DNA from 4 places in the Glaciecola siphonariae genome. Region 3 is predicted to be linked to each of the others. Evidence: predicted binding sites of a transcription regulator. Region 3 holds the regulator's gene; each other region holds the start of a gene.
What was found. The regulator sigma-54, encoded in region 3, starts transcription at its own class of promoters, with help from an activator protein. The targets are predictions, from matches to a motif close to GTTGGCACGNNNNTNGNNT.
Positions count from the first base shown of each region.

Region 1: the regulator sigma-54 is predicted to act here: its motif matches at 2,099-2,117, upstream of ACFO4O_RS07340 (flagella assembly protein FlgT).
Region 2: the regulator sigma-54 is predicted to act here: its motif matches at 1,422-1,440, upstream of ACFO4O_RS09765 (BON domain-containing protein).
Region 4: the regulator sigma-54 is predicted to act here: its motif matches at 1,834-1,852, upstream of flhA (flagellar biosynthesis protein FlhA).

Region 1 covers NZ_JBHSGU010000002.1:1,328,972-1,333,266, forward strand. The annotation lists gene flgN (flagellar export chaperone FlgN) at 1-68, shown strand, start outside; gene ACFO4O_RS07330 (alpha/beta hydrolase) at 195-1,283, shown strand; gene ACFO4O_RS07335 (LPP20 family lipoprotein) at 1,322-1,768, opposite strand; gene ACFO4O_RS07340 (flagella assembly protein FlgT) at 2,285-3,448, shown strand; gene ACFO4O_RS07345 (hypothetical protein) at 3,470-4,102, opposite strand; gene ACFO4O_RS07350 (tryptophan halogenase family protein) at 4,173-4,295, opposite strand, start outside.
Region 2 covers NZ_JBHSGU010000002.1:1,917,155-1,921,449, forward strand. The annotation lists gene ACFO4O_RS09760 (diacylglycerol kinase family protein) at 1-1,310, shown strand, start outside; gene ACFO4O_RS09765 (BON domain-containing protein) at 1,473-2,045, shown strand; gene ACFO4O_RS09770 (putative bifunctional diguanylate cyclase/phosphodiesterase) at 2,321-4,295, shown strand, end outside.
Region 3 covers NZ_JBHSGU010000029.1:260,948-265,242, reverse strand. The annotation lists gene ACFO4O_RS17935 (HPr family phosphocarrier protein) at 1-282, opposite strand, end outside; gene rapZ (RNase adapter RapZ) at 285-1,148, opposite strand; gene ptsN (PTS IIA-like nitrogen regulatory protein PtsN) at 1,182-1,625, opposite strand; gene hpf (ribosome hibernation promoting factor) at 1,639-1,926, opposite strand; gene ACFO4O_RS17915 (RNA polymerase factor sigma-54) at 1,950-3,452, opposite strand; gene lptB (LPS export ABC transporter ATP-binding protein) at 3,500-4,225, opposite strand; gene lptA (lipopolysaccharide transport periplasmic protein LptA) at 4,222-4,295, opposite strand, start outside.
Region 4 covers NZ_JBHSGU010000002.1:1,274,641-1,278,935, forward strand. The annotation lists gene flhA (flagellar biosynthesis protein FlhA) at 1-1,792, opposite strand, end outside; gene ACFO4O_RS07080 (S41 family peptidase) at 2,160-3,758, shown strand; gene ACFO4O_RS07085 (hypothetical protein) at 3,762-4,187, shown strand; gene ACFO4O_RS07090 (hypothetical protein) at 4,245-4,295, opposite strand, start outside.

The DNA.
Region 1 (4,295 bases), on a different contig from region 3:
AATCGATGACTTACAACCGCGCCGGACTTGCCATAGGCGACAGCGCTGGCAAAGGCGTTAGCGTGTAATTTCTAATACCACCCTACCTTTTTTCGAAAACGCGTCTTTAAGACGCGTTTTTTTGTGCCTTGCATCACATCCAAAAAAGACTATTCTAGACTGTACATTATTTGGTCAAAGACTAGGGCTTGTCTATGTATATAGTCACCAACAGAGCAGTGGATAATACCGGCAACATAAAAGCATTTGGCGATACGCCCAACCCCAAGGGCCCAAACGAACTTCGCCTTGTTAAAGTCACTCAGCATAACAAAACATGGAGAGTAGAGCCTTTAGAAGACAAACTCGAGCAGCCGCGCGTTGACCAGCTCAACAAAAAATTTAACTTGGATATTAATACTAACATTCCTTGGCACGCTTCGTTGGCTGTGGCATGCGACATTTTTGAACAGGCCCAAAAACAAAATAAATCCATATTATTTTTTGTCCATGGCTATAACAATGATGTAGGTGATGTGCTTAAAACCGCCGAACAGCTTGAGTCACTTTATAACGCCATTGTTGTTCCGTTCACTTGGCCCGCTAACGGCGGTGGAACGATATCAGGAACTGCCTCATATTTGAGTGACAAGGCAGACGCGCGAGCATCGTCTGGCGCGTTTAACCGCTTTGTTGAGAAAATACAGTTTTTTCATACCTTGATGTGCACCGCTAGTTTAAAATCAATTGCCCACAAGGTAGAGCAAAAGTATCAGCACCGAGACAACCCAATGGCAGCTGCTAGCCTCTACACTGAACTAGTTAGCGCGGTATGTAAGGTCAAAATTAATTTGCTATGTCACAGTATGGGAAACTATCTGCTTAAACACTCTTTGATGACCAGTGACAATAAAACCTCACAACTTGTATTTGATAATATTAATTTAGTGGCCGGCGACACCAACAACGAAAATCATGCACAATGGGTAGACAAAATTGACGTTCGCAAGCGAATTTATGTGGTAATTAACGAAAATGACGCTGCGCTGCGCGTGTCTCGCATCAAGCCTGGGGCCTCGCAAAAAGCACGCTTGGGGCATTTTCTAAAGAGCTTAAATAGCGAACACTGCGTGTATATTGACGTAACTGAGTGTGAAGGGGTAGGCAACGAACATAGCTACTTCAAGGGTGAGCCGGTAGAGCAAAATTCAGCGCTCAAAGCCTTATTTGACGATATATTTAATGGTCGCTGCGTAGAAAAACGGCTTACATATGAAGCCGCTGAAAACTACTATCATTTGTGATTGTATGCCGAGGCCATCGCTACCGCGTGGAATGTGCCTTAGTAGTAGCTTACATCTTTGACACGTCTGGGTTTAGCCGTGCTTAAATACAAATCATAAACCACCGCCATATCAAGCTCTAATTCGGTGGCATAGGTGTCATCCCCTATCGGGTAGGTTTTGAGCACTTTCGCTCCGCGTATCACGCCCTCAACGGTTGACTTAAGTTGATTGTTGGTTAGCACCAAATCTGCTAGTGATTGCTCGGCGTCAACTTTCTGTCCATACACTTGTTCTGCAAGCTCGCGATAAGCATCGAGTTTTGACGCTTTCATCGCCTGTATTCGTTTGCTTGAGTCATTGAGGCCTAGCTGTGCATTAATTGGGGCATAGCCGACTGCGCTCAATACGGGGTAGTTTTCTGGCTCAATGGTTTCCCATTCAACGTGTTTTGAAATTACCGACGAGCAGGCACTCATGAATATCAGTAAAGTTAACGCTAGCATGCGCGCGGCGATGCGCAAAAATTTGGTCGCTATATTTGCGTATTTGGTCTTTAAGTTGTCTATGCCTGACCGCGTAAAGCGTGTCGCTGCGCTTATTTGTCGCATTGCCTGGTGTGTAGTCTTAGGTGCAGTCTTTTGTAAAGTCTTGTGTAAATCTTCAGCATATCTAAAACACATGTTATTTCGCCTTGCTTTTTGCATACATGAACCACCTCATTAAGTAAGTTGTTTCAGTCGCTTAGTGTTAGTCGTTCATTTCATAACGGAATGTGAGTTAGATAAAGCAAAGCGTGTGCCATGGCTGCATTGGCAGAAGGGCAAACCTGCGCATATGGCACGTAACTTGTTTATATCGTATATCAATGACGTTAAATAATGATTTGAAGTTTATGGTCGTGTGTTTATCGCCGTGTATTGAATTTCTACTTCTAAATCTTAACTTCTTATTCGTAAGTACGAGGCTTTATTTGCAAGTAAAAGTTTGCAAATAAAAGGCCAAGCTACCCGGAGGAAAATATGACTACCCTTTTGACTAAGCGCTACTGCTTGCTAATGCTAATATCCCTGAGCGTTTTCGTTGCCAATGCACACGCGGCATGGTTTGCAGCGTCGGGACAGGCGGTAATTGTAAATGGCGACAAAGAGGCGGCTCGTCAACAAGCGACCGAAGAGGCTATCCGTCAGGCGCTCTTGTTTGCCGGCGCCTCTGTGACTAGCGTTCAGCAAATAACGAATGGCTTGTTGTTGAACGATCATTTAGAGGTCAGGGCTGCCGGTGAAGTCGCCGCAGTTGAATTAACTGATGAAGTTTACCAAGACGGTGTAGTAACCGTATCTATTCGTGCTGATATTTTTGCTCAAAACAGCCAATGTAGTGCAAGTGATTACACTAAACGTATTGCCAGCACCTATTTTCCCATTCGCTACGAAGGACAAGCTGCCAACGGTCAGATACAAAAACTAGGTAAAGAAGTGGCGCTTAAGTTTCAAAGCATCATGGATAAAATGAGCTCCGCTCTGCAAATTAGTCATATAGAGCCCTATGTATTCGACTGGCATTTAGCCGATGTTGAAACATCGGCAAGCGTACTAACGAACAAAACAAACACACAATATGTATTAACCGTGAGCATTGATGACGTGTCTGTTGAAAAGCAGCGGCCTTCCGCGTTTGAGTTTTACAAAGGTGATCAGCAGGTGCGTGCATTTGACTTCAGCGTCGCGATAGTTAACGGCGCGACCGGCGAGCAATTGTTCAGTAAAACCTATCGTTCACGAGCCAACTGGGAATTTGATAGAAACGAACGCGTGGACGTGGGCTCCAAACGCTTTTGGCAAAGCCAGTATGGTCAAAATATCGTGAAACAAATACAGCACAGTATTGCTGAACTAGAGGAAAATACGCGGTGTGAACCTACCATGGGTCGCGTTTTAGCGGTAGCTAATAACCAGTTGCAAATTAATCTAGGGCGCAGTCATAAGGTTCAGGCAGGAGACAAACTGACGCTGTTCAATGTAAAGGAAGTAAGCGATCCCTTTGGTCAGTCCTATCAGCAATTTAGATTGCACCCTACTTCACTTATCGTAAAGCAAGTCTACAACAATACGGCAACGGCTATGTCGGCCGACAACAGCTATTTGGGAGATGTGCAGCCGAACGACTTTGTCGCTCGGCAGTAGCAAGAAAAAGACGCTTACACGCTAGAGAAACGGTAAACTTCTCATATCGACATCGGGGCCGAGGTTAAAGATAAAGACTGGACCGAACTCAATAATATGCGTACCTGTCGACACAGGAAAGTTTAATTGACTGCCATAGTTGGTAAAGTCTTCTGTGGCTTTTCCGGCGACTGCAAATGTTTGCCACCCTAAGGTTAACTCAACGTCTTTGGTCAAAATTTTATTGTAGGGAGGGCTGGCTTTTTGTATACCTAAGCCCGCCAGTCTAATTGTTTCATTGTTTTGGTCTTCAGGAGAGATTCGCCCCCAAAACATCATATACACCACATCGCCTTTTTTTATCTCACCGCCCACATCTGCGGTTACCGCATCATCCCAAATGTTTTTACCTGCTTTTTTAACGTTGAGTTGAATCAGCTTTCCGCCGGTGACATCAGCGTCGTTAACGTAGGTGGTTGTGAGGTTAGGCCCATAACTTCCCAGCTTATCTGCATAAGGGACATGAATCAGCTGGGCGCCCTCAGGTAAATAGGTAAGTAGTTTGGCGTAGGCTTTATCGACTTCTTTATTGCGGTCTGACTCTTGAGCGTGGCTGCTTGCGATAACACTTATCAGTGCAAAAAATAAAATAAAAGGTAGATGAATGACTTTCATATTTATTCTCGTTTCGTGGTTAGATTGAAATGACTGTTGTATTTCACATAAAAAAAGGGGCTAGTTAAGCCTAGCCCGTTTTTTGAAACTCAGGTTTTACGCAGTATCTATTGATATAGTCAAAGTGCCCGGGTATGCGCGTGACCGAATTATCAAGCACATGCTTAATATGCTGCATCTCATCTCGCAGCTT
Region 2 (4,295 bases), on a different contig from region 3:
AAGCGCCGCATAGCGACGATTTGGTCAAAGCAATTAACTGGATACATAATCATATCCGCAACGAGCAAGGGGTAGTGGTGCACTGCGCGCTCGGACGTGGGCGCTCTGTGCTAATCATGGCAGCCTACCTAATTGCGGCGCAGCATGCTAAATCGGTGGACGATGCCGTTAAGCAGATCAATAAAATCAGGGGCACTGCGCGGCTTAACAGCTATCAGCATAAAAAACTGTCGCAGATGCATGAAGATGGGGTGTTAAACCTAAAGCAACGCGCGTTGCTCATTGTGAATCCCGCCTCAGGCGGCGGTGCATGGGAGCAGGCCCAACACATTGTTGAACAAACGCTGTCGCAGCGCTATCAACTATCGATTGCATACACCGAAAAAGATCAGCCTGTTGCAGATACCATCAAAGAGCACGACTTAATGGCGTTTGAGTGCTTGCTCGCCTGTGGCGGAGACGGCACGGTTAACGCAGTGGCAAAAGCCCTACATGACACACATGGCGATAAACAAGCAAGCCCAGCCCCCACATTTGGCATAATTCCCTTAGGGACCACCAACGCCCTGAGCCAAGTTTTGTATGCAAGCAGCGCAAAAAATAAGCTAATTGAGATAGCCTGCCAAGCAATTGTGGCAGGCAATACTAAAGATATTGATGCGGCAACATGCAATGAGCATATTATGCTACTGGCCGTTGGCATAGGATTTGAGCATAAAATGATTGCCGGGGCTGATCGTAAGAAAAAAGACGAGCTCGGAGAACTTGCCTATCTAAGCGCATTATTTGATGCCCTCAAAGAAAATGACACCCAGTCATACACAATATCGATAGACGGACAGGAGGCAAGAACGATTGAAGCTAGCAGTATCCTAGTGGCGAATGCTGCTCCCCTTACCAGCTTATTATCGCAGGGCAGAGGGGCGCCAAACCCTACAGACGGCAAGCTTGATTTGACGATTTTAAACACGCGGGATTCAACATCACAACCCTTTGCAAAACTCATTGCACAAGCGGTTTCAAAAGGTGGATTGAATCTTGATGAGCAAGCAGATTTACAGCATGCCTTTGTGAAAAATCTGCGTATCAGCAAAACCGTCAGTAACAGCAAAAGCCGCAGCGACAGCCAAACTAAGATGGAAGAGCTCAGTTTTGCGATTGATGGAGAGCTGCAGAATAGCTCTGAGCTAAATATAGCGGTGATACCCGGCGCGTTTACCATGTTTGCCAATGAGCAAATGGATGACAAATACCTTGCGTCGGCAGAGGTAGACAACGCAGAGGTAGACAACGCAGAGGTAGACAACTAAGACAAACAGGCTCGACTGCAAATACATACAAAAGCTACACGCCAATATGTAGCATTTACACTCATTGAACAGGGAGAAATTATTTAATACATATAAAACAACAACTTAACTATTGGCATCTTATTCGCATTCTTTAAGCGAATTCTTAAAAAGGAGAAAACGATGAAACGCAACAAACTAACAGCTTTAATCACATCGACTTTAGTGGCTGCATCAATTAGCACATCAGCTATGGCCATGGACAATAAGAATACGTGGAAAGACGATGCGATGGATGCATGGATAGACGGTAAGGCAGAAGCTACCTTATTGTTTAACGGCAACTTAGACTCTTTCGATATAAATACCGATGTTAATAACAGCACCGTAACCTTAACGGGTAAAGTTGAGACATCAATCGACAAAGAACTCGCAGAAGAATTAGTGTTAGGTATTGATGGTGTAGAGAGCGTAGATAATCGCTTAACTGTGATGAATGACAACTCTTCAGATGATATGTCGGTGACGTCAGCATTTACCGATGCGAAAATATCATCAGTAGTCAAATCACGCTTATTGTTTGACTCGGAAGTGTCGGGTACAGCCATCAATGTGGATGTAGACAATCAAGTCGTCACGCTAAAGGGTAAAGTTCAGTCTGAAGCAGCCAAGCAGTTGGCGGTAACGATTGCACAAAATACCAATGACGTGAAAAGTGTAAACGATGATTTAATGGTCGAGAGCGAATCGGAATAACATTCGCCTTAATTGATTTTGTGGCAAAGTGTTATCTCGATGGCGCGATGTCACGATGATGAAAATATTAAATCATTAGATTAAAAACGGCCGGCATCCCCGGCCGTTTTTGCGTCTGGCAAATAAGGCTACAAACGTTTTCCCATAGGCAACATGCCTTAGTGGTTATGACGTAGTTAGGACGTAGTTATGACGCATTTACGACTTACGAAAAATTAAGTTTTGCCGATATTTATGATAATGTTAATAGATTCGTCACTGGACAACTTTACCCTGTGAAGCTTTTTGGACACTCAAAGGTAACTCACTCTAAGCATATCCTTGCCATATTGCTGCTAATTTTGTGCGCCCTTTCGGCAGTATTTTTATATCTTGTTGGCGCGTTTGATTATGAAACAGATGCACTTGCTTCAAATAAAATAGTGGACGCAACCCACCTTCGACAAGGGAGCTCAGTGTCGCATGTTCAGCAAACTGACAAAGGCATTGAAACGATTTGCATCATCAACAGTGTTAGCAGCCAACCTATCTGCGGCGCCACTTTGTGGACTAGTGAAACGACCGGCGAAGGCTGGAACCTTAATGAATATACCGATATAGAAATTGGCATCACAAAGCACACTGAACATGCTAAACAAAAAGTAAAGCTCTCTCTAAAAAACTATAATGAGATTTACAGCACGCCAGACGACGTCATATCTCAAAAATACAACAGCGTCGAAATGTATTTAAATAAGGCCTCAAATATTTATACCGTACCGCTTTCTTACTTTCAAGTTGAGAGCTGGTGGATGTCTAGATATAACGTTGAATTTGATACCGCTCAGGTTGAATATGACAACGTGCAAGCTATTGAGATATTGCTAAAAAATGTCAACGAGACCGGCATCTATCGAATAACGATTGATAGCGTGAAACTTAAAGGGCAACTGCTCGGCGTCACGCATATTCTTACCATCCTGTTGGTGATCTTAATTTTAATTATCTTTTTGCTGATTGACCGCCAGCGCGCCAATCAACGCAAAATGGCGCTCATCGACCCACTTACCAAATTGCACAACCGCAGAGGCTTATACGAATGGGTAAGTGCTTTGGGAATTCATGCTAAACAAAGCAGAGTCCTTACCGTACTTTACATGGACATCGACGATTTTAAGCATACCAATGATACTTATGGCCACTTAGTTGGAGACTTATTGCTCAAAGGATTTTGCGAGCGCGTAAGCAGCGCAATCAGCCAGCACGAGCAAGCCGATAAAGCACTTATTTTTACGCGTTTATCTGGCGACGAGTTTATCATTATAGTGGCCGATGCTGATGCTGAATATGCTCGCGTTCTTGGAGAATCAATACTCAATGCGCTTGTTGAGCCATTGATTCTAAATGACAACAAAATCAATATTAACGTAAGTATGGGCATAGCCTCATTGCAACACTCCTCAAGTAATATCAAAGAGCTTATGCGCAAAGCAGATGCCGCCATGTATTTCGCTAAAAAGCAGGGTAAAAACCAATTTAAGATTTACGATAGCGAAGTTGAACGTGAGCATTTTAACCGTCAGAAAATTGCAGACGATATTGCTAAAGCCATTGACGAGGACGCCTTTGAGCTCGCATTTGTCCCTATTTTTAATACGCATTCAAAGCAGGTTCATAGCGTTGAGGTATTACTAAAAGCCAAGTCTGATGCCTTAAGTACATTGGACCCTAGCTTATACTTAAGCGTGGCAAAAGAGTTTGCCTTGCTCGAAGCGCTAGACACATGGCTGTTTGAATCTACGCTAAAAGTGCTTAACGAACATAGCGAGTTAATTACCAAGCTCGATATTGCATTTTGCATCAATGTATCGCTGAGTGAGTTGATCAACGGAAAGTACCTGAAAAAACTGCAAGGCTTAATTGAAAAGCATGACATTGCGCCGCACTGGCTGATGCTAGAAATATCCGCCGGCCCTGATGAGACAAAGGCAACAGACTTGACCGATGTAGGCTTTTTGCACGATATTAATAACGCGAAGATTGCCCTTACCCTTGATAGATTCGGTGAAGAAAGTCTGCCCATAGAACAGCTCTCAAGCTTTCCAATACGCAATGTGAAACTATCGCGAAAACTGCTAGATGCGTGCAAAGATAAAGACAGTCGTCAGCGTATTGTCGTACAAAGCATCATAAAGCTAGCGAAAAATTTAGACATAAGCGTCATTGCTGAGAGTGTGGACTCACTAGAGCAATTCTACCTCTTAGAATCAC
Region 3 (4,295 bases):
TTCGCTTTCGTCGAATTTGTTTTCAATGAGTTCACTGATAGCCACCATCGCTGCATCAGCATCTTTGCCAGTGCAGCTTACCTCAACGGTTTTTCCCTGGCCGCTTTCTAGCATCATAAGTGCTAAGACGCTATTGGCAGGCGCTGTATTATCTGCTTGCGTTAGCTGAATATCTGCCTCGAACTGCTTAGCGAGCTGTACCAGCTTGGTGGCGGCGCGAGCGTGCAGGCCAAGCTTATTGGTAATGGTTAGCTGGCGGGTCACCGAATGGGGTTTGTTCATTATTAAGCCTGCTTTGCGAGGATGTTTTTAAGTTCTCTATGCTTAACCTGCACGTCACCATGAGTGGATTTGAATGTTTCAGAGAGCGCTTGCGCCACATACACGCTGCGATGCTGACCACCGGTACAGCCAATGGCAATGGTTACGTAGCTGCGGTTGTTTCGCTCAAGATGAGGCAGCCAAGTCGTTATCAGATTTTGGACTTGCCAAATAAACTTCATAACTAAAGGTTGCCCCGCAAGAAACACCTCAACCGGGCCATCTAAACCCGTTAGCGGACGAAGGTCCGGGTCCCAATGCGGGTTGGGTAAAAAGCGCACGTCAAAAACATAATCGGCGTCTTTGGGAATGCCATATTTGAATCCAAAGGACTCAAACAAAATCACTAAGTCAGTGCTTTTTTTGCCTAACACGCGCTCCCTTATGAGCTCAGCGAGATCGTGTACCGACAGTTGATCTGTGTTTATATTTAAATCTGCTTTTTCAGCCACCGGCACAAGAATTTCTCGCTCAGCGCTAATCGCATCGGTAAGTGAATTAGATAATTTAAATAATGGATGCAAGCGGCGCGTCTCGCTATAGCGTTTTATAAGAACATCATCGCTGGCATCTAAGAATATGATGGTGATGTCCCAAAATTCTGGCAGGTATTCGAGAATTTCTGAAATCTCTTGCTCGGCCTTTGGCATGTTTCGCACGTCAATACTCACGGCAACTAGCTCGTGTTCGTCAGCGAGCGCATGGGTAAGGGTAGGGAGCAAATTTACGGGGATATTATCAACACAATAATACCCTAAATCTTCAAGCGCTCTGAGCGCGATAGACTTACCTGAGCCAGACCGGCCGCTTATTATTAACAGCTTCACACCTTGCTCCTGATTAATATTTGAGGGGGTCGCTTATGCTAGTGCAGCGACGATTTCATTTTTATTTTCGGCTTTTCTTATCGCTTTTACAATGTCTTTGTCGCTTAGTTTCCGAGCAATGCCCGACAATGCTTTCAAATGCGTTTCGGCTTCGTCATTGGGAACTAGAATTGCAAAAAAGATATCGACCGGTTTATTGTCGATGGCGTCAAACTCTATCGGCTCGTCACTTGTCACAATGATTGCCATTATTTGACTGATCCCGTTCATACGTCCGTGGGGGATTGCAATACCATTGCCAATACCTGTACTGCCCATTTTTTCGCGATTGAGCAAGCTGGTCAGAACTTCATTTTGATCTAATTGAGGGTGCTGCTTAATAGCAATTTCGCTAATAACTTCAAAAATGCGTTTTTTGCTATGACACTCAACCGAACATTGAGTCCGGTCGAGTGAAATGATGTCAGAAATGATCATATAAGGGTATCAACTAGTGCCGTCTAAGCTTTTCTTTGTGCTTGATAACCTGTCGGTCAAGCTTATCTATCAGAGAGTCTATGGCAGCGTACATGTCGGTATGTTCGGCGTTTGCAAACACTTCGCCACCGTTTAAATGTAGCGTCGCTTCTGCTTTTTGGCTCAACTTTTCTACGTTTAAAATTACATGCACATTGTTTATGTGATCAAAATGCCTTTCGAGTTTTTCAAATTTGGTATCCACATAAGTGCGCAATGAATCGGTGATTTCTACATGATGACCGGTAAGGTTTATTTGCATAATGCTAGGTCCTCTTGTTGCGTCTAAATTAGACTCTTTCGTTGATTAGATGGAGGAATGTGTAACGATTCCCGATATTTTGCAATTGTTCGCCGAGCAACCTGAATACCTTGCTCGGCAAGCATTTGCGCAATTTTGCTATCGCTTAGCGGTTTGTTTGCCGGCTCTACAGCCACGAGCTTTTTGATCAGCGCGCGGATTGCAGTCGACGAACAGTTTTCACCAGATTCTGTCGCTACATGGCTAGAGAAGAAATACTTTAATTCAAAAATCCCACGAGGCGTGTGCATATACTTTTGCGTGGTCACCCTAGAAATAGTCGACTCATGCATATCAACCATTTCCGCCACGTCATTTAACACCATCGGGGTCATTTTCTCTGGCCCTTTTTCAAAGAATTCACGTTGCTTTGACACAATACAGTGAGACACTTTAAGCAAGGTCTCGTTGCGACTCTCCAAGCTCTTTATAAACCACTTTGCCTCTTGTAAATGTGACTTTATAAATTGTGAATCGTTCGGATTTTTAGAGGTTTTTCCAAAACTCGCATAGGTTTCATTTACCGATAGCGCCGGAAGAGCGTCATTGTTTAGCTCTACCGTCCACACGCCGTTTTTCTTGTATACGTTTACGTCAGGAATGACATATTCAGGCTCGCGGCTGGAAATAGCGGTGCCGGGGCGCGGATTGAGCGTTTTGAGTAGGCGCATTACTTCGCGCAGCTGATCTTCCTTCAGCTTGGTTTTGCGCATTAAGGTGCGATAGTCTTTGCTGCCTAATAAATCCGCGTGCTGTTTGATGAGCTCCTTAGCTTCATCTAGCCAAGGCGTGCTTTCGTCAAACTGCTTTAATTGAATAAGTAAGCACTCTTGCACAGAGCGCGCGCCTGCTCCCACAGGGTCAAACATTTGAATGCGCTTGAGAACGCATTCAACCTCATCGAGCTCAATTTCTTCGTCATCTAAACTATCTAAGATATCTTCACTGCTGGTGGTTAAATAGCCCGACTCATCTATCGAGTCAATAATGGCGATGGCAATGGAGCGGTCAGTTTCGGAAAAATGCGTCAGCTCCATTTGCCAGATTAAATGGTCTTGTATTGATTCAGAGGTTTCCCCTTGAAAGACAAAATCATCATCGGGATTGCTACCTACCATTTTCACAGGCGCTGAGCTTGACCCCAAATATTCTTCCCAAGAGCTGTCTAGGGGGAGATCGTCGGGTAAATCGCCTTTTTCTAATGCATCGTGACTATCGATGCCGTCACTGCCAGATAAGTCAGAGTCACTCTCGGCAGAATTAGAGGCGCCGTCAGCATTGTTTTTTTCGCTGGAATCGTTTTTGTCACCTGAATCTGCGTCGTTAAAATCTTGTTCGGTAAGCTCCAGCAAAGGATTAGACTCTAATGCTTCTTGAATCTCTTGTTGTAAATCCAGCGTAGATAGCTGCAGCAATTTGATGGCCTGCTGAAGCTGCGGGGTCATCGTTAGCTGTTGACTGAATTTCAGTTGTAACGAAGGTTTCATTTACTTCCTTTGCTTACGTTTAAGCCCTTTATACGCGTTAACGCAGACTAGAGTGCAAACTGTTCGCCCAAATATACATCGCGTACAGTCTGATTGGCTAAAATTTCATCTGCTGTGCCAGAGGCGATTAATTCGCCGTGGCTGACAATATAAGCTAACTCGCACACGTCTAACGTTTCTTTTACGTTGTGATCAGTGATTAATACGCCTATATCGCGTTCTTTGAGCTGATATATGATCTTCTTTATATCATTAACAGAAATTGGGTCAACACCTGCGAAGGGTTCGTCGAGTAAAATAAATTTTGGATTGGCGGCCAAAGCCCTCGCAATCTCTACTCTGCGGCGCTCACCGCCCGATAAACTCATACCCAAATTATTTCGGATGTGGTTGATGTTAAAATCGTCAAGCAGTTCGTCGGCTTTTTGCTCTTGTTGCGACCGGCTGAGTTCTTTACGCGTTTGCAAAATGGCAATCAAGTTTTCGTATACGGTAAGTTTACGAAAAATCGAGGCCTCTTGAGGCAGATAGCCTATACCCTCACGCGCACGCTCATGCATAGGCTGGAACGTAATGTCTTTTTGGTCAATGTGAATTTCGCCTTTATCTAGCGGCACTAAACCCACGATCATATAAAATGTGGTTGTTTTTCCTGCGCCGTTAGGTCCCAAGAGGCCTACAATCTGACCGGTCGATACTTCAATGCTGACATCACGTACAACTTGCCTTGATTTATACGACTTCGCGAGATGTCTTGCTTGTAGCTTACTCACTGCTGCACCTCGTCGTTTTCGGGCTTGGTTTGCGTATCATCTGCCGAGAATGCGCCGGGGCTAATCACAG
Region 4 (4,295 bases), on a different contig from region 3:
CGCCGCTTGTGATGTCCTGAACAATTAAACGCTTTAACGCGATGCGAAGTGCTGACACCAAAACGTCAGGGTCTTGGCTCTTTGGCCCGAACTCGGCTAGGGTTTGCACGATGGTGCGCATATCGCGAATGGGCACACCCTCAAATAAGAGCGTTTGTAAGACTTTCACCACCGTGCTTAGCGGCAAAATATCTGGTACTAAGCCTTCAACTAGTTTCGGATGTGTTTTCTCAAGCATATCTAATAGCTGCTGTACCTCTTCATGACCAAGAAGTTGATGAGCATGATTGGTGAGCAACTGACTTAAATGGGTTGCTATCACGGTGGCTGAATCGACTACCGTGTAGCCTAATGTTTGTGCATGGTCGCGCTGACTGGCTTTAATCCATACCGCATCAAGGCCAAATGCCGGGTCTTTTGTGACTTTTCCTTCAAGAGTGCCAAAAACCTGACCTGGGTTAATCGCCAGTTCACTGTCATGTGTCACCTCTGCATCGCCTACGCTAACGCCTAACATCGAGATGGTGTAAGCATTTGGAGAAAAGTCTAAGTTGTCTCTTATGTGAACAGGTGGAATTAAGAAGCCCAACTCTTGCGAAAGCTTTTTACGCACACCTTTAATACGCGTGAGTAGCTCCCCGCCTTGTGATTTGTCTACCAGAGGGATCAGGCGATAACCTACTTCTAACCCAATGATATCTACCTGCTGAACATCATCCCAACCAAGCTCTTTAACTTCTTGCGTGCCTTTTGACACCTCTGGGAGAGCCTCTACCCTAGCAGCATCTTCCAGTGCAAGTTTGCGTTGATGTTCGCGATAATACGCGTAGCCCCCGACCAAGGCTGCAAACGACAAGAAGGCAAAATGCGGCATGCCCGGCACAATACCCATAATAAATAAAATACCGGCGGTAATATAAAGTGCTTGCTTATTTGACAGCTGCTCTTGAATCTCTGCGCCCATTTCTTGCGTGTCATTTTCACGCGTCACGATGATGGCAGTTGCGACCGACAGTAACAAAGAGGGAATTTGCGCCACAAGGCCATCGCCAATGGTCAGCATGGTATAGACTTGCATCGCGTTAGAAAAATCTAGGCCGTGTTGATACATGCCAATAAATAAGCCACCCACGATGTTAATCATCATGATGAAAAGGCCTGCCACAGCATCGCCTTTTACGAATTTTGACGCACCGTCCATCGACCCGTAAAAATCAGCCTCAGCGGTGATTTCTTCGCGTCGCTGGCGCGCTTGGTCTTGGTCGATATAGCCGGCATTTAAGTCTGCATCAATTGCCATTTGTTTGCCTGGCATCGCATCTAGGGTAAATCGAGCATTTACCTCCGATATACGGCCAGCCCCTGCGGTCACTACTTTAAAGTTGATGATTAATAAAATGGCAAAGACCACTACCCCTACTGCATAGTTGCCGCCAATTACCACTTCGCCAAAGGCTTGAATAACTTTTCCGGCAGCGTCACCACCTTCATGCCCTTCAAGCAAGACCACCCGCGTTGACGCCACATTCAGCGCCAGCCGAAGGACCGTAGCCACCAGTAAAACAAGGGGGAAAATACCAAAATCGATAGGACGTGAGGTAAAAATACAGACCAAAATTATGACCAGCGAAAGCGCGATATTGAAGCTAAACAATACGTCAAGCAGCACCGCAGGCATCGGTAAAATAACCATCCCCATAAGTGCTAAAACAACAATCGGAGCACCTAAACCAGAGGCAAACTGTTTTAGCTGATTTTTATCAACTCGCTGAAAATAAGAGGCTAATTGCATACAACAAATTTTTGACTACTAAGGATACTTAACAGCGGCTGTTACAACTTACGTGCCAGTATGTCGTACGTAATGAATATTGCTATTAAATAGTGAGGCAAACCGGTGCATAAATGGCTGAAATGGCTGAAATAACACAAGTATTCAAAGCGTTGGATGGCAAATCAGGGCTCTGGTATACTCTGAGCCAACATGATTATTCGTTTTTTTAGAAGATTTAAGTCTGCACTTTGTTGGTCGTTAACACTCTAACAACAGTAAACACATTGTATAAATCATGGCTCAACAGCATTACGCTGATATCTTAAATCATTAAGATTGTGATAGGAGCCCACCTTATAACTTACAGCAGTAGATATCAGCGCTTATGACACACATCAAAATTAAAGCACCACTTGCCATTGGATTTTTTATATTTACGCTCGCTGGATGTGGTGGCGGCGGCAGCAATACCCCAACGCAACCTCGACAGCCTACACCGCCGGTAGCCTCTGGCCCAACTTGGCAGCCAGGTGTATACGAGCCCAGCGCCAATTTTGCAGCACGATGTGCAAGCGTTCGTACCGGCAATGACCCTATAAGCGGCCTGCCTTATCCTGACGTAGCCGGCTCAGCACTGACCGAAAAATTATGGCTGCGCTCATGGACTGATGAAACGTATTTGTGGTTTGACGAAGTACCTGACAACAATCCTGCCAACTTTACCGTTGCCGCTTACTTTGACCAGTTAAAGACAGACGCTCGTACCGCGTCTGGCAAGCTTAAAGACAATTTTCATTTTAGCGAGCCAACAGATGAATACAATGAGCGCACCCAAGTTGGCACTAGCTCTGAATATGGCATCAAATGGGAGTTTGTTTCGTTGCGCGCGCCGCGTGAATTGATTGTGCGCTACACCGAACCTGACTCTCCTGCAGCCGCAGCGCAAATTTCTAGAGGCGCTAGCCTCAAGCGTATTAACAATATAGATTTTGTTAACACCGAAAACGATAATGAAATCGACACGATAAATGCGGCGCTTTTCCCAAGCGACCCAGGCGCATCTTATACCTTCGAGTTTGAGGATTTAAACGGCGAGCTATTCAGCGTTGATTTAACTTCCGCTAATATTGAATTAAGCCCAGTTCAAAACGTCAGCATTTTAAGCACCAATGTTGGTCGCGTAGGTTATATGCAGTTCAATACCTTTATCACCCCTGCGCAGGGTGACCTGATTGATGCTTTTCAACGATTTGTTGATGAAAACGTGAGTGAGCTGGTAATTGATTTACGCTACAACGGCGGCGGTTCGCTTGCGCTGTCTTCACAAATTGCCTATATGGTCGCTGGGCCAAATCAGACGAATAATAGCGACTTTGAGCGCATTTTATATAATTCAAAACGTTCAGCGCCCGACCCCATCCCCTTTTACGACCGCGAAATCGACTATGTGAACGGTTTCTTTACGGATAATACGTTGCCCAGCCCTGCGCTCACTCGCGTATTTGTGCTGTCGTCAGACAATACCTGTTCTGCAAGTGAGTCTCTTATAAATGGCCTACGCGGAATTGATGTAGAGGTCATTTTGATTGGCGATACCACCTGCGGTAAACCCTTTGGCTTTTTTCCTGAAGATAACTGCGGGACGACTTACTTTACCATCCAACTGCAAGGCGTAAATGAGAAGGGCTTTGGCGACTATGCAGACGGGTTTTCACCGGTCGCAAGCCCCGTATTTGATGATGAAGTGAGAGGATGTTCGGTAGCAGATGACTTTACTCAAGCATTAGGTTCACCTGATGAAGCCATGCTCGGCGCCGCACTGTATTTTGCTGAAAACGGCACTTGTCCAGAAGGTCTTGCTAGCCCCCAAAGCGATATCGACTCCTTGCAACAAGGGACCGGCCCGGCTATTGCTGCACCTAATCGCTTTATAGAGTCTATTGTTAATGATGACAGAACGATTATTAAAAAGAGAGCGAACTAAACCGTGCGTAAACCTTCGCATTCGTTCGTATTGTTAGTCAGTGCATGTGCACTGACTGCATGCTACAACACCTCCAATCAACCTACGCCAGATGACACATCTGCGATGGTTGATGCTCGTTTTGTTGAGCAAGATGCCAGCAATGTTGTGGCCGTGCAAGACGCCATCGCACCGCTTTTTAACGGGCAGAAGATCAGGCTTGCTGATGACGTGTTTATGAAACGCTCCGATGTAGTGCTTAGCTCACAAAACCGCTTAAACAATCGCGGACAAGCAATCAACGACCGCGACGTGCCGCGCATTGAGGACGGTAAGCTAGTGGGTTCAGGTCAGCGCTTTTATCTCAAAAAATACGAGGGTAGATGCGCTTTGCTGCATGAACAAAGCGACAGTCTTTTGTGGCTTTCAAAAAACGTTCGCTGCGAATAAAACGCGATGACATAGCGGCAACGTAGCGATAACGTAGCGATTAGATAAATAGAAGCGCTATTGCCCGTCGTCGTAGCCGCTCAAAACGCCATATGTGGCTTTGTGCAT